Regions from separate parts of the Pseudoalteromonas undina genome, predicted to be linked through region 4. Evidence: predicted binding sites of a transcription regulator. Region 4 holds the regulator's gene; each other region holds the start of a gene.
What was found. Region 4 encodes sigma-54, which starts transcription at its own class of promoters, with help from an activator protein. Its sites were predicted from a motif close to GTTGGCACGNNNNTNGNNT; they were not measured.
Positions count from the first base shown of each region.

Region 1 (4,219 bases), on a different contig from region 4:
CAGTGGCAGTGACGACTTTGTTTCTTTAAGCTCTGAAAAAAACGCGCAAACCAATAATTACTCGATTAAAGTTAATAGTTTGGCTGAGAACCATAAGCTAACATCAAATGCTATAGCTGGCGATGAAGCGGTGGGAGAGGGTAAGCTCACGATTAGTTCTGGCTCTAACAGTTTTGACATAAATGTGTCAGACACAGCAAAGCTGGCTGATATACGTGACGCGATTAATGACTCTGCTGACAATGATTCAGTTAATGCTACTATTATTACCGATGATACGGGGCAGCGATTAGTGTTATCAAGTAAAGAAACCGGCGCAGAAAACGCAATAAAAATTGTAGTTGATGATGTCGGTGATGGTGGTAATACAGACTTGTCTGGCTTGTCTCGTCTTGCGTATGATAGTGATACAACATCAACAACGTATGCTGAAAACTTAAACGAAGTAACAGCAGCGACGGATGCTTCAATTACGATTGACGGAACGCTTGTGGCCTCAAGCAGTACCAATGAGTTTAAAGATGTTATTGAAGGCGTTACCATTAATGCTAAAAAAACTCACAATGCAGACGATGATTTAAGTAAAGCAACTATCACTGAAAATAATAATAATGTTGCTGCTGGATTAAAGTCGTTTGTAGAGAAGTTTAATGCATTTATTGATTTATCAAATCAGCTCGGTCGCTCTAGCGCTGAAGAGGGCGTTGGTGCACTTGCGGGTGATTCATTACTTAGAGGCTCTGTAAACCAAGTACGCTCGATGTTAACATCTGAATTTAGCACGGGTAATGGTAATACCGACTTTTTAGCTAACTTTGGTATTAGAACTGAGCGCTCAGGTAAGTTAAGTATTGATTCTGACGCTCTTAAAGCTGCCGTAGAAAGTGATCCACAAGCTATCCAAACGTTTTTTGTTGGCGAAAATGACGGTGATGGTTTTGTTGGCCAGTTAGATACTGTTATTAAAGGTTATACGGCCTCTGATGGTATTATTAGTTCACGTATTGAAGGGCGTGAAACACAACTCGATAAGCTACAAGATGAAGTTGATGCATTTAATAGCCGAATGAAAAAGTATGAAGAGCGACTATATAGCCAATACAATGCCATGGATATATTAGTTGCTAACCTAAACTCGACAGGAAGTTACTTGCAGCAACAATTAGCTAACCTACCGGGTGTGGCTAAAAAGTCTAGCTAAATAGCATTGTTTAGTAAATAAAGCCTGGCTTGTTAGTCAGGTTTTTTTATACCTGTTCGCTTATTGGTAATTAACAACGCTTGGTTTATAGTGAACTTTTAGGCTATAAAAATACAGAGTGATAAATCAATTAATCACTCTGTAAAGGGGAATAAAATAGGGGGTTAGCTAGGGCAAGAAGTGTTTTTAAATATTAGATTTATACTTATTTACAGCTTTTTTATTTTTTTGATTACCAACTATTTTAACCGCTAATAGTTGCTTTTGATTATCTATTTTAACAGATAGCTGTTCTATTAGGTTGATTAAAAACTCAAGTTCAGTAGCTGAATAATGAGTTTTTTCTCTAGAAAGTGAGCTACTTATGTGAATATCAAGCTTATTATGAATATTCAGCGCTTGCTCAATATCCCAATCCTCTGAGTCATTAACCAAATTCACTAGCTCATTGCAATATGCTCGAGTCTCACTATCTTTAACTTGTGAGCTTGTAACCCGATTTAAAGACATTATAGTTGTGGTTCTCTTTGTTCAAATGGAATTGCTTCCCAACCTGATTTTATTTCCTTGATCAAGGTAATTACTTCATCAATTTTTTCTATATCGTTCTCAAGGTTCGCGGTTAATAAGCTGCGCTGACAGTAATCGTATAAAGAGTCTAAGTTAGTTGATACTTCATTATTATGTTCAAAATTTAACACTTGCTGCAACGCACCAAGTAGCACAATACAATCAGAGATTGCGTTGCCTTTTTTTTCTAACTCTTTACGTTCAATAAATCCTTTTGCAGCAGAGAGCTTGCCAACAATATTTACAAACACGAGTTTAACTTGGTCGTAGGGAGTCATCTCTTTAACGCTGCTAACTGTTATTTGACGGTATTTATTGATTGATGCATGAGCCATGGGTAATTCCTCAAATTTTAATTACTGTGTAGAACTTTAAGCAAGTTTAGTTCCAACATAAGTTTGACTATTACTTATCGGCAAAAACAGTCACACCTTTAAGTAATAATAGCACTTTTTATGAGTTTCTTCTGTGTAGAGTCGCATCATCATCAGTGGCAAAACGTGTTAGATAATTCATCCTAAGTAGGTATGCTGTTATAAATAGTTAAAGAGTTATTAGTTATAAAGTATTGGCTTTTTAGGCTGGGTGTCTGTTTTTTGGCGTTAATGTCAAAAAATCGCCGCTATTACTTGCATCCAAATCCAACTGGCTTACAATTTGATTAATAAAACAAATTAGTGAAATAAATGGCTCGCTAAAAATGATCTTAATTTTAGATAATAATAATAATCGCTCTATTGGATTATATGCATCGCTTACTTTTATTGGTGAGGCGGTACAGTTGCAAACAGAAGCTGACTTTGAGCAGGCATGTAGTCACTATCAAAATAAAGAATGTATTGTGGTGCTAGGGGCGCTGCAATCTTTAGATCATGAAAGCTTAATTAAACGCTATCCAACATTTCCTTTTTTACTGATTGGTGAAACACTCAAACCGCTACTGAGTCTTGCCAATGTTGTTGGACTAATTTGTGAGCCATTTACTCATGAAGTTACCACTCAGTTACTACATGATTGTCAGCAATATCAGCGTATGCTGCCTCATGAGCATCAACACAATAAAGAAAAAAGCACCTTTGATGGCCTTGTAGGTGAAACCAAAGCCGTAAAAGATTTACGCTTTTTAATTACTCAAGTTGCTAAAACTGATGCCAACGTGCTTATTTTAGGTGAGTCGGGCACGGGTAAAGAAGTGGTTGCTCGTAATGTGCATCTGCTCTCTAAGCGTAACAAAGGTCCATTTGTACCAGTAAACTGTGGGGCAATTCCTGCAGAGTTACTAGAAAGTGAACTATTTGGCCATGAAAAAGGTGCATTTACCGGGGCTATTTCAGCACGTAAAGGCCGGTTTGAATTGGCGCAAGGTGGCACGCTATTTTTAGATGAAATAGGGGATATGCCGCTGCAAATGCAGGTTAAGTTACTGCGAGTACTACAAGAGCGTAGCTATGAGCGCGTTGGCGGTACTAAAGCGATTCAAGCCGATGTACGTGTTATTGCTGCAACCCACCGCGACCTTGAAAGCATGATTGAAAAAGGCTCATTCCGAGAAGATTTATATTATCGCTTAAATGTTTTTCCTATTGAGAGTCCATCACTTGCTCAACGTGCAGAAGACATCCCTTTGCTACTTAAAGAGCTAATGCGCCGTGTAAATGAACAAAGCGGTACTACGGCTAAGTTTACAGAGCGTGCTATTGATAGTTTAAAAGAGCATTCTTGGCCGGGTAATATTCGTGAGCTTGCGAACCTAGTTGAGCGTATGGTTATTATGTTCCCTGACAAGGTGGTGGATGTTCCTGACTTACCTAACAAATACCGCTACATTGAAGTTGAAGCCTATGAGCCACAGTATCCAGAAGAACTGATGGAGCGTGATGCGTTTAATGATATTTTTAGCGGCGGATTTAGTGAAGACGAAATAGACCTTGAAGATGATTTTGCTCAAGCGGCACCGGGTTTATTGCCCGATGAAGGTATTGAGCTTAAGGAGTACTTAGCTGAGCTTGAAATTAACTTAATCACCCAGGCATTAGAGCGCTTTGATTACGTTGTTGCCCGTGCTGCTGAAGTGCTAGGCGTAAGGCGAACCACACTGGTCGAAAAAATGAAAAAATATAACTTGTCTAGGGATTAAGAGCAAAGTGCAGGTGTTATATTTTAGGTTTTAGGTTAGAAAAGCTAAACACTACGCTTAATGCAAACTCGGCGCTATAATTGTCAGCGGGTTTACCTCGCGTCTCGTAACCCGAAACCCGCCCTTAGCCTAACTTTTTAACTTCTTCCTTCCTAAAACAATCATTACTATGATCGTTAACCATTCCACAGGCCTGCATGTAGGCATACACTGTGGTTGGGCCTAAAAATTTAAAGCCACGCTTTTTTAAATCCTTCGCAAATAACGTCGATGCCTCAGTAACTGCAGGGTAGTCGGCCAGTGTTTCTAGA
Region 1 covers NZ_AHCF03000003.1:525,337-529,555, forward strand. Annotated here, with positions in the region: gene fliD (flagellar filament capping protein FliD) at 1-1,201, shown strand, start outside; gene PUND_RS06050 (hypothetical protein) at 1,388-1,711, opposite strand; gene fliS (flagellar export chaperone FliS) at 1,711-2,106, opposite strand; gene PUND_RS06060 (sigma-54 dependent transcriptional regulator) at 2,472-3,908, shown strand; gene PUND_RS06065 (DNA-3-methyladenine glycosylase I) at 4,033-4,219, opposite strand, start outside.
Region 1: fliS (flagellar export chaperone FliS) is a predicted target of sigma-54. The motif match lies at 2,145-2,163, and genes of this name have one in related genera.

Region 2 (4,219 bases), on a different contig from region 4:
ACATCAAACGCCGGTGGTAGTTGTTTTTGTTCTTGATCAGTCATCTTCTGTTAACCACGCTTTCACTACTTGTGATGATAGTTCTGGTTCATTGGCTACAAGGGCACGAACCGCTTTCAATAAGTCTTCGTCGCCATGTAGGTCTGGTAACTGTAGTGTACCATCGCTTGAGAAGCCAACTGAAGCAGAATCAAAGTCATTATTTAGCATATCTAATGTGCTGTCACCAAGGTCAACACCTGAACTAAGAGAGTCTTCATCATATTCTTCAAGTGTATTATCTGGGTAAATTAATCGCTTAAGCATAGGCTTAACTACAGCTAAAATCAGTACAATAATAACCAGCGCACCTAATACTAAGCGCATCATTTTCATAAACCAGTCTTGTTCCCATAAAGGCAATTCGAAATCAAGCGCTGAGTCTTCACGAACAAATGGCACGGTCACTACTTCAAGTGCATCGCCACGTTGCATATCAAAGCCTACGCCACCTTGTAACAAGCGACGAATATTTGACAAAACTTCTACCGAGCGTGGTGTCATGGTTGTTTCACCATTTTCACCAACCGTGGGTAAGTAATCGACCGCTACAGACACACTTATTCTGCGGATCACACCCGTTTGCTGACGTTTATGAGAAATAGTGGTATCAAGTTCATAGTTACGGGTAGCTTCTTTGTGAGTACGACTTGGTGAGGTTGCAGTGCCTGCACCGCCAGCCATTGCATCTTCAGGTATCGTTGAGTTAACCGGAGGCTGATTAGTAAGTGCACCAGGAATACCTACCGCTAAACCACCGATATTATTTTCTTCGAAAGTGGTTTCACTTCTTACTGCCGGTAAATCTGGGTTGTAACGTTTTTGTGTTTCTTCTACTGCACTAAAGTCCATGCTTAAATCTACTTGGGCGGTGTAATTACCTAAGCCAACGACGGGAATTAAAATGCTGTCAATTTTTTCTAGGTATTCTTGCTCACGTTTACGCTCTAGGTCGTATTCTTTACGAGAGCGTGCAGCCAAAGAGGTTTGCGAACCTGAATTTAATAAGCGACCGTTTTGATCGGTCACCGTTACGCGAGAAGGCTCTAGCCCTTGCACCGCTGAAGCAATCATATCAACTACTGAGTCAACTTCTTCGCTATCTAGTGAGCGACCACGCTTAAGCGTTAGTACAACAGTTGCTGAGGGTTTTTTCTCTCGACGAGCAAATACATTTTCTTTTGGAATAGCTAATAGTACTTTGGCGCGAGTAACGTTGTTTAGCTCTTCAATAGTACGGGCAAGCTGTTGCTCGCGACCATGTTTAAGGCGCTCACGCTCTAAACGTTGGCTTACCCCAAACCCCATGTCTTGCATAATAATATCGCTACCTGATGTCGGCCCTTGATCTAAGCCTTCACGGGTCATCAGTAACTTAATATTTTGATACTCAGTTTCATCAACCGACACCACATTACCATCAAGTTCATAGTCAATTTTTTGCGCATCTAAAAAGTCGAGTGTTTCAATTAACTCTTGAGTTTGCATTTTACCTAATGGGCGCATATCTGGCTGACGAGCCCAAATAATCACGAAGATAGCAATAGCCAAACAAATGGCCAATGCAACAATCAGGGTAATTTGACGTAAAACATCAACACCACCTAGGGCGCTGAAATAGCCTGATTTTTGCTCTTGTTGATCTTCAGTTTCACTTTGCTCCATCATGCCATCAGCAAGTGCCAGATCTGTAGATTGATTAGATTGCGCCACAATAATTCTCCACTACCTAGTTAAACAGGCATGTTCATAATTTCTTTGTAAGATTCAACAAGCTTATTACGAACCTGTACCGTAGCTTCAAATGCCACAGAAGACTTTTGCGAGGCAATCATCGCCTCAGCAAGCGATACGCTTCTGTCGCCCATCTCAACTGCTTTTCTTTTTTGTCCTGTGTCTTGCTGAAGCTCATGCACTGTATTAAGTGCATTACTCAACATATCACCAAATTGTGCTGTAGACGTTGATTGCACTTGCGTTGGCAAGTTATTAACTTGGTTACTACGCGTGGCTTCTGAAGCCATAGATTGCATTTCTTGAAATAAAGCACTGTTTTGAATTTTCATAATTGTCTCTGATAATGCAGTAAACTCTTAAATAGAATAAAGCACAAAACATGCCAAAAATAAAACTCAATTAAAACAAAAGGTTGATGTGTAAACTTGCGTAGTCAGAGTTTTGACAGCCCTAAAATGTGTTACTTAGTTTTAGGGCTGTTGAGGTTATGCAGGGAGGGAAATACCTAAATCGCGCATTTGCGCTAATTTGTAACGCAAAGTACGTGGACTTATACCTAAGGTTTCGGCTACTTCTTTACGCTTCCCTTGGCAACGCGCCAAGGTTTCTAAAATTATGCGATGTTCTTTATCTTTAAGTTCATCTTTATAACTCCCCGTGTCTAAGGCGAGCAAATCATTTTTTTGCTCATCTTCGGGCATTGTTTTTTCATCATAATAAGCGTTACTGAGATTACTTTTTATAGGCTCCGGCACTGTAGTTGGTTCAACCACAAACTGGGTTGGGGTTAAATTTTCGATAAAAATTGCATGCTCATCAATAGTACTGCCACTGCGTAAAATTAAAGCACGTTGAATAACGTTATCCAGCTCTCGAACGTTACCCGGCCAGCTATGGCTAAGTAGCTTTTGTTCGGCGCTTGTATCTAGATACGCCATTGGCTCTTTGCTTTTACTTAAGTGACGTTCAATTAAATGCTTAGCCAGTACAATAATGTCGCCAGGACGCTCACACAGAGGTCGCCACAGTAAAGGGAACACATTGAGTCGATAATATAAATCTTCGCGGAACTGATTTGCAGCAACGGCCTCTTTTAATTCGCGGTTACTGGTTGCAAGCACACGTACATCTAGCGAAATAGTTTTCCGACCGCCTAAACGCTCAACTTCGCGTTCTTGTAATACCCGCAATAGTTTGGCTTGTAAACCTAAATCCATTTCGGTGATTTCATCAAGTAAGATAGTCCCACCCTGTGCTTGTTCAAACTTACCCGGGCAGGCCTGAATCGCACCAGTAAACGCACCTTTTTCGTAGCCAAACAAAGTAGCTTCAAGCATGTTTTCAGGAATAGCAGCACAGTTAATTGCTACAAATGGTTCATTGCAGCGTTTTGACTTGTCATGAATATACCGTGCCAGCACTTCTTTACCTGAGCCACTTGGCCCAAGTACCATTACGCTGGCATCTGAACGAGCAACTTTACCTGCAAGTTCAAGTAGTTGAATACTACTAGGGTCGGCAACAATAGGACCGTCTGTTTCTTTTTCCTTTTCAGGTAAGTAACGGCTCACCATGTTCAATAGCACTTCTGGGGCAAATGGCTTAGCCATATAATCAATCGCGCCTAGGCGCATGGCTTCAACTGCATCATCAATTGTGGCATAGGCCGTCATCATAAGTACGGGTAAATCAGGGTGATTTAATTTAATACTGCGTAATAAATCCAAGCCACTCATTTCGCCCATTTGTACATCACTGACCACCAGTGAAAATACATCTTTTTTTAATAACAACATGGCTTGCTCTGCACTACTGGCTGCCGTGCAAGCGATGCCCGACATTTCTAGAGTATCAATTAATGCTTCACGAAGTCCGGCGTCGTCTTCTACAACTAAAATAGTGTTACTCATGTGACTCCCCTAATTTAGATGTGACACTAATAGGCAGCAACATACTAAAAATTGCTCCCCCGTGTGGGTTGTTGTTTGCCTCAACCCTTCCCTGATGCGCACTGGCTACCGAACTAACAACGGCAAGCCCTAAGCCTGTACCTTGGCTTTTAGTGGTATAAAAAGGTTCAAATATTTTCTCGCTCTGAACTAAGTCAATGCCTGGACCATTGTCACTAACGCTAATGCGCACAAAGTCAGAGTCTTGTTTGTCACGCTGGGCGCTAAGGTAAACCTGCGCGCCACTGCCAATAACTTGAATACTGTTGTGAATTAGGTTTTGAATAGCGCTTGCTAATGCGGTTTTATTACCCATGATTTCTATATCGGGTTCAGGTAAGCTCACATTTAATTCGCTATCATTGAGCGCTACCATGGCATCAGCACCGGCTTTTACTTCACTGAGTAACTGTTGCATCGACACTTGCTCAACTATCTGTTGATCACCACTTTTAGCAAATAGCAGCATGTCGTTTACTTGGGTTTCTAAATCT
Region 2 covers NZ_AHCF03000003.1:530,661-534,879, reverse strand. Annotated here, with positions in the region: gene fliG (flagellar motor switch protein FliG) at 1-44, opposite strand, end outside; gene fliF (flagellar basal-body MS-ring/collar protein FliF) at 37-1,752, opposite strand; gene fliE (flagellar hook-basal body complex protein FliE) at 1,773-2,105, opposite strand; gene PUND_RS06075 (sigma-54-dependent transcriptional regulator) at 2,262-3,686, opposite strand; gene PUND_RS06070 (sensor histidine kinase) at 3,679-4,219, opposite strand, start outside.
Region 2: fliE (flagellar hook-basal body complex protein FliE) is a predicted target of sigma-54. The motif match lies at 2,145-2,163, and genes of this name have one in related genera.

Region 3 (4,219 bases), on a different contig from region 4:
AAGTTGCTGCATACTTGCCATATCAGCGCGAGAGCCACTGAGCATATTGGCAAAATGCACATCATTAAGCTCCAGCTTTAATGCAGGAAATACACTGAGGGTTTTATCTCCCTTTATCGTTAATGTGCGCCCAGTTGTTTTTTCTACCTGCTCAGACACTTTATTAAAAATGGTATCGGTAGGAATTAAAAATGGTGCAGCAACAATTAACGCTATGCATAGCAATAATATGACACCAATAACTTTAAATAAGGTCTTCATGATCATCCTTTCAAACGTGCAAATAATGCTCTTATCATAGCGGGAGTTAGCGCCAAAAGCATTGCCCAATAACTAAAAATCTACTTTCCTACATTCTAACGTGGGTATATGAATTGTAACTGAAACATTTTGATACCTTTAGGTTACAAAAAAATATTGACCAAATGATACCTACAGGTTACATTGATACCTACAGGTTACAAAATATAAATTAACACTTCCACAGGATGGACTTTATGAAACAACAAGATATTAAAACTGAAGAACAGTTTATGGGTCAAAACATATTTCTAAGTATAAGCACAAGTATGGTTTTTTTACTTCTCAGTGTTAACTCAGTAATAAAACAAGATATTGACGGGCTTTTAACTGTTGGAATGGGCGTTTTATTTTATATAGTTATAATAGCTATTTATATAACTAAAGCAGGCTTTCCATTAAAAATGTATTTTCAATATGCTTATAAAGATGAATTCCTAAATACTATCGACACGAGTGCCTATAAACATTCAATTTTTGCACTTGTTTTTTGCCTGCTTGGTGTTTTTTATAAAGGCGATGCTATTGCTAGTGAGGTTTCGCATGCAGCTATGGCAGTATTCTACTTAGGTATCATGCTCTTGGCATATGGCACTTCATTGTTTTGGCAAAGCCGCGATTAGGAAATAATGTGCAAAACCATATAGCTGAATTTCGTAAAGAGGCAGGGCTTTCACAGCAAGAACTGGCCGATGCTATTAATGTTTCACGAAAAACCATTAGCACGGTTGAAACATCTCGTTTTACACCCTCGGTGATCATTGCCTTAAAAATAGCACAGCACTTTAATACCTCAGTTGAACGGCTGTTTTCACTCGATGAACACGATTAATACAGTAATGATGCAATCTTGTGTTAATTAACTTACCAAGATTGCATCCCCTGTATTCTCCGGTATGATGCACGCCCCTGTTGCTGCTGGCTTATTTAAGCTAAAATGAAGCGACTAAAAAGTATATCTAACCGGAGAGTCTACAAGGCATGAAGAAACTGCTAATTTCACCGTCAAAAATGGCATTAGGCGAGCAAGAAAGTCAAATTTATCAAAACATTCTGAAGCAATCTTCAGAGCTAAGCCTAAACCTGATGGCTGTGAAAGTGGAAAACCATCCAGAAGACTTTTTAGGTTGGTGTTACGAGCTATTAAGCGCAAGCCGCGACCGCATTAATTATGACTTACTCGAAAGCCCACAATTACCATTATTGAAAAAGCTGCATGACCAACTTATTTCAGCCATTAGCTTTTTACAGTTAAAAACATTACGGGTAGCGCCTTGGCCAGTAGTGAGTATGTTTGTAGAGCAACATAAAGAACTGGTGGCACTTGATGAGCAGCTACGTTTAACTGCTTATATTGCAGGCCTGCGTGAAAAGCCGTTAAAAGATATGATCCCTGAAGACTTACTCGCTTTTAGCGGTAAGCATATGGCATCACTCAATCCGAGTACTTATAACTTTGATGTAGAATGGTTTGCCTCTACTAAAAGCGCCAAAGGTTTTCACCAGATGCTGGCTGATTTGCCAGGCGCATTCGACGATGCACTCAGCAACATTCCACTTGAGGGTGATGTAGCGCTAGGTAATTACCAACAATTTGTAATTGCTTATTTGAGTGCATTTAATGGTAGTGATGAAAAACCAACTCTGGCGCCTGCCACCCGTTTATTAGCAATGCGTCGCCCTGATGTGTTTACTCCAATTAGTAACAGTCGCTTAGATGCACTTTGCTCCGCACTTGGTATCACCAAATTAAATAACCGTGACTTTGAGCGTTACTGGCAAGATGTAGTACAAAGCATTCACGCTATGTCATGGTTTAAAATGGCCAATGCTGGTAATGAACTAGAAACACAGTTGGTGGACATTAAAGCGCTTATACCTTGCTTTTTTTACTATGCAGATACTAATACTGCAGATAACTCTAACTACATTAAGCTACTTAATAAACCTACACGTAGCAATTCTAGCAGCAGTAAAGCGCCACGCCGAGGCAAAGAATCTGCTGAGATTTTAGTGGATCGCGCTCTTGCTGCTGATGATGTTCCAGAGCATATTCGTGCTAAACGTGACTCTATTATTAGCGAAGTACAAAAAGGCCGCGGTGTTAACGAAACAATTACCCTAATGCGTGCCATTTTTGGTTAATTAACCCACAAGAAAAATAAAATAGCCTAGCAGCGCTTTGATGGTGCAGCTAGGCTGTTTTTTGCACCAGCAAAGTGAACCTGCTAAATAATTACTTTTCTATCCCTACCTCATATTATTTTCAATACATTGTTTTAAGTAATAAAAATAATTTATAAACGAATAAGTTTAATTTGGCACACACAGTGCAAATACCCCATTAGTAACATAATAAAATGCCGCCAAACAAAAGGTTGTAGTCGTTCATAATAAAAAGCCTTGGCGTGCAAAATCATACAATGGGAAATGAGACATGCTAAAACTACAAAAAACAATATTGATCAGTGCATTGGCATTAACAGGACTGACATCAACTGCTGCATTTGCTGAAGTAACAGCAAATGCAGCAGCCACTTCAAACTACTTATGGCGCGGACAAGAGCAAACTGGGGGCGATGCAGCTGTATCTGGCGGTATTGATTACGCTAATGAATCTGGCTTTTATGCGGGTACTTGGGCGTCAAATGCGTCTTGGGCCGATGAAATGACCTACGAGCTAGACTTATACGCAGGTTTTGGCGGCGCAATTAATGAAAGCGTGAGTTATGACGTAGGGTATATCTATTATGCGTACCCTGATGCGGCATCAGGTGCAGATGCAGATTTTTCTGAAGTCTACGGTAGCATTAGTGTGCAAGGCTTTACATTTGGTGCAGCCGTACTTGCAACATCTGCAGCCAGTGGTGATGGTACTGATTTTGGTGATTCATTGTATTTAAATGCCGATTACAGCTTCGCTGTTGGTAGCAATGGCACTGAAATGGCGCTACACATAGGGCATTACTCAGGCGATTTCATCGGTGATGACAATATTATTGATTATGGTGTATCGGTGTCTAAAGATGGTTTTACTTTTGGCCTATCTGATAACGACATGGATGGCTCTGATATAAAAGCCTATGTAGCCTACGCTGTAGACTTTAACCTATAAAAAGAATGTGTTACTTGCTGCAACACTAAGGGCCGCAAGGCCCTTTCTCGTTTAGAGCGGTTTAAAAATGCTCGTAATCCTCCCTAGGATTAGCTACTAAAGCACCCTACTATATTACCCGCCTCGGTCAATCAACGACTACCTAGCTACCGTTAAATATTTCCGCGTTATGCTAACTCGCTTAAATAAGCATTATTGTGTATTGGCATTATATTCTCTGTTTCAAATAAGCTTTTTATACCAATTCGCTAAAACAAAAGGCCGCACGAAATGCGGCCTTTAAATCACTTAGCGTTAAAACTTAGCTAAATTATTTTTATTGTCTTTATCTACAAGCTTAATGTAAGGGTCTATCCCAGCGTACATGGGTTTTTCTTTTACTTTAAGTTCGATGGTGTTTGCACCAGACACTATTTGATGTTTTTGTGAATAAATCACAAAGTCTTCAGCTAGAAGGTTTTCAGGATCATCATTGAATAATGCAATATCAATCATTTCATCAAGTGGTTGTTCGGTTTCTTCACCTTGGCCATCGGCACGCTGTTTCGTTGCTTCAACGCTCAGTGTTACCGTGTAAAAACCCTCGCTATCAGTGCTATCTGTAATCGATACCTCTTTCATTTCAAGCTCATAAAGTGTTATATACTTAAACTGATCATCAATAAAGCGTTGCTCTGCTTTTGTTGCATCTCGTTTTAAATAACTGAGTAAATCGAGTGTGGTGGGGTATGGCGTTGATTGGTATTTAAACTCATTCAAAAATGCTTTAAGTGCTGCATTTAAGCGTTTTTCACCTAAGCGATC
Region 3 covers NZ_AHCF03000003.1:2,242,507-2,246,725, forward strand. Annotated here, with positions in the region: gene PUND_RS13995 (AsmA family protein) at 1-261, opposite strand, end outside; gene PUND_RS14000 (hypothetical protein) at 498-923, shown strand; gene PUND_RS14005 (helix-turn-helix transcriptional regulator) at 932-1,132, shown strand; gene PUND_RS14010 (hypothetical protein) at 1,282-2,445, shown strand; gene PUND_RS14015 (TorF family putative porin) at 2,738-3,415, shown strand; gene PUND_RS14020 (ABC transporter permease/M1 family aminopeptidase) at 3,710-4,219, opposite strand, start outside.
Region 3: PUND_RS14015 (TorF family putative porin) is a predicted target of sigma-54. The motif match lies at 2,618-2,636, and genes of this name have one in related genera.

Region 4 (4,219 bases):
ATATTTTGAAGAAACACAAGCAGATGGCACCATCATGAGTGCCAGTGCGAATGAAGTGCGTTACGATGTTTCGCAACGTTTTTTAACCTTAATCGGCGATGCCAGTATTGCTCAAGCAGGTCAAAAAATAACTGCTAAAAGTATCACCTACGATATAGAGCAGCAGTTAATTAGCGCAGAAAAAGACGAAAACTCAACAGACCGTGTACACACTATTTTAGTGCCTGTTGAAAACAAAAAAGAAGACGATAAAGGCCAACCATGAGCACATTAAAAGCAGAGCTACTAGCAAAAAGCTATAAAGGCCGTGAAGTGGTGAAAAACGTTGGCCTAGAAGTTGAAGCTGGCAGCATTGTCGGCTTACTTGGCCCCAATGGCGCAGGTAAAACTACGACCTTTTACATGATTGTAGGCCTTGTACCTAGCGATAAAGGTAAAATATCAATCGATGATCAAGATATCACTTTATTACCAATGCACAGTCGAGCTCGCCTAGGGATAGGATATTTACCACAAGAATCATCTATTTTTAGAAAGCTGACGGTTTATCAAAACTTAATGGCTATATTAGAAACACGTAAAGGGCTCAATAAGCAACAACGTGAAGATACCTTAAATAATTTACTTGATGAATTTAGTATTCAGCATATTCGTGACAGCCAAGGTATGGCTCTGTCAGGTGGTGAGCGTCGCCGTGTTGAAATTGCGCGAGCATTAGCAGCAAATCCTAAATTTATACTACTAGACGAACCCTTTGCAGGGGTTGATCCTATCTCTGTATTAGATATTAAAAAGATTATAGAGCACCTTAAAAACCGAGGAATTGGCGTATTGATCACAGATCACAACGTCCGCGAAACACTTGATGTTTGTGAAAAAGCCTACATAGTTTCTCATGGGGAGTTAATTGCATCAGGCACTCCAGAATATGTATTAAACGATAAAACAGTACGCGATGTTTATTTGGGCGAGCAGTTCAAGCTCTAATATGTGTGTTATTCCACTAAGCATCTGCTAAGATTAATCATACTAATTTAAAAGGATTGTTAGAGATAAATGAGGCAATCATTACAGCTGCGCATGGGCCAGCAACTTACAATGACTCCACAGTTGCAACAAGCAATTCGCTTATTGCAGCTCAGTACATTGGATCTCCAGCAAGAAATTCAAGAAGCACTCGATAGTAATCCCTTGCTTGAAGTTGAAGAACAAGATTACAGTGAAGATGCTGCGGGTAAAAACGAACAAAAAGCCGATACCGATGAATCAACGCTAAGTGCTTCAGCTGATGAAAAACCTAGCGAATATGAGCAAGATAGCGGCGAAGCCATGACCAAAGACACCATTAGCGATGATATGGCAATGGATGTTACATGGGATGAATACATGAGCGCAGCACCGGCCTCTTCATCAGGACCAATGCCTGAAGATGAATCAATTTATCAAGGCTCTTCAACTGAAACGCTACATGAATATTTAATGTGGCAATTGCAACTGACACCGTTTAGCCCTACTGATGAAGCCATCGCGATTGCAATCGTAGAAGCCGTGGACGATTCTGGTATTTTAACCCTTAGCTGTGAAGAAATATTAGAAAGTTTTAATCAAGAAAACGACATAGAAGATGAAGTTGAACTTGATGAAATAGAAGCCGTATTAAAGCGTATTCAGTTATTTGATCCGGTAGGAATAGCCGCGCGTAGTTTACAAGAGTGTTTGTGTATTCAATTGAATCAGTTTGATCAAGACACGCCTTTTTTAAGCGAAACAAAAATGATCTTAACTGATCACATTGACTTACTGGCTGCGCGTGATTATCGCACATTAATGAAAAAAACTAAGCTTAAAGAAGATGAGCTTAAAGAGGTCATGACGTTAATTCACACGCTGAGTCCAAAACCCGCTGACACTATTGTTAGAGAAGAGTCTGAGTACGTTATTCCTGATGTGTCGGTTAAAAAAGTAAAAGGCCGTTGGGTGGTTGAACTAAACCCAGATAGTATGCCTAAAATTAGGGTAAACAGCCAATATGCAGCTATGTCGCGTACGGTTAAATCAAGCGGCGATAGCCAGTTTATTCGCTCACACTTACAAGAAGCTAAATGGTTTATAAAAAGCTTAGAAAGTAGAAACGACACACTGCTTAAAGTAACTAACTGTATTGTGCAGCAACAACAGGCCTTTTTTGAACATGGTCCTGAGGCGATGAAGCCTATGGTACTTAATGACGTGGCCGAAATGGTAGAAATGCACGAATCGACTATTTCACGTGTTACTACGCAAAAATACATGCACACACCACGCGGTATTTTTGAGCTTAAATATTTCTTTTCAAGCCATGTAAGCACTGAAAATGGTGGCGAATGTTCATCTACAGCAATACGCGCATTAATTAAAAAATTAATCGCTGCAGAAAACTCAGCTAAACCATTGAGTGATAGTAAAATTGCAGATATATTGGCTGAGCAAGGAATTAAAGTAGCAAGGAGAACTATTGCAAAGTATCGCGAATCTCTAGCTATTCCCCCGTCTAATCAACGTAAAAGTTTGATTTAAGGCGTACAACAAAGAGGAAAATGTTTATGCAACTGAATTTAACTGGTCGCCATGTAGATATTACCGACTCGCTTAGAGACTACGTAAATAGTAAATTTTCGAAGTTACAGAGGCACACTGATCACATAACGAATGTGCACGTTATTCTCGATGTAGAAAAACTAAACCAAAAAGCCGAAGCAACCGTTCATGTTAGTGGCGCTGAGATTTTTGCTTCTACTGAACACCAAGATATGTATGCCGCTATAGACTCGCTGATTGACAAGCTAGATCGTCAAGTAATTAAACACAAAGAGAAACTTGCTCGACACTAACACTATGAAATTAAGCTCACTTATCTGTCAGGACTGCAGTAAAGCTGCGGTCCTTTTTAATAGTAAAAAAAGAATTTTAGAATTTATCAGTGAATTGGCTCACAATAAACTGCCCTATTTAACACAACAAGATATTCTTAACGCGTTAACCGCCAGAGAAAAACTAGGGAGTACAGGTATAGGTCGAGGAATTGCAATTCCACATGGTCGTATGAGTGGTGTACAAGAGCCTCTTGCACTTATATTAGTGAGCGAAACGGCTATTAATTTTGATGCGATAGATAACAGACCGGTCGATATTTTTGTTGCCTTAATTGTACCTGATGGTGACAATAAGCAGCATTTAAAAACCTTAGCCACTATAGCAGAAAAGCTCAACGATAAAGAATTTTGTAAGCAATTACGAGCGGCAAAATCCGACAATGAGCTGTATCAAGTAATTGTAAGTCAACCGTAGTAACAATTAAGGGTGATAAATGGAATTAATAATTATAAGTGGTCGCTCAGGTTCTGGTAAATCTGTTGCGCTGCGTGTTGTTGAGGATTTAGGTTATTATTGTGTAGATAATATTCCTTTAAATTTATTGCCATCTCTTGTTCGTAGTGTTTCCGACAGCTACAACAAAATAGCCGTAAGTGTTGATGTGCGTAATTTACCTAAAGAGCAGCAACAGTTTAATGAAATCATTGAATATTTACCTGGTTTTACTAAGCCAACGGTGTTTTATTTAGACAGTGACGATCAAACCTTAATTAAACGCTTTTCAGAAACACGGCGTCTTCATCCTCTTTCGATTGACTCACTGCCACTTGATTTAGCAATAAAAAAAGAAAAACAACTCCTTGATGTACTCATTAACCGTGCCGATTATATGATTGATACTACGGATTTAAGTGTGCATCAGCTGGCTGAATCTATTCGTGAAAAAATACTCGGTAAAAAAGACAAACAACTGATCATTACCTTTGAGTCATTTGGTTTTAAGCACGGTATACCCAAAGAAGCAGATTATGTATTTGACGCTCGCTTTTTACCAAACCCGCATTGGGAGCCTGAACTTAAGCCACTCACAGGGTTAGATCAACCAGTAAAAGACTACCTAGCCAGCCACAGCATAGTACAAAAATTTACATGGCAAATTCAAACATTCGTGCAAACATGGCTGCCTCATTTAGAAAGAAATAACCGCAGCTATTTGACCATAGCTATTGGCTGTACCGGAGGGCAACACCGCTCAGTTTATTTAGCGCAAACTATAGGTGAAAGCTTTGCAATGAGTCATCCTAATGTAAAAATTCGCCATCGAGAACAAGAATAAAGCTTGAGAGAATATTAATGCGGTTAGAAA
Region 4 covers NZ_AHCF03000002.1:292,002-296,220, reverse strand. Annotated here, with positions in the region: gene lptA (lipopolysaccharide transport periplasmic protein LptA) at 1-265, shown strand, start outside; gene lptB (LPS export ABC transporter ATP-binding protein) at 262-987, shown strand; gene PUND_RS01985 (RNA polymerase factor sigma-54) at 1,057-2,556, shown strand; gene hpf (ribosome hibernation promoting factor) at 2,583-2,870, shown strand; gene ptsN (PTS IIA-like nitrogen regulatory protein PtsN) at 2,875-3,327, shown strand; gene rapZ (RNase adapter RapZ) at 3,347-4,189, shown strand; gene PUND_RS01965 (HPr family phosphocarrier protein) at 4,207-4,219, shown strand, end outside.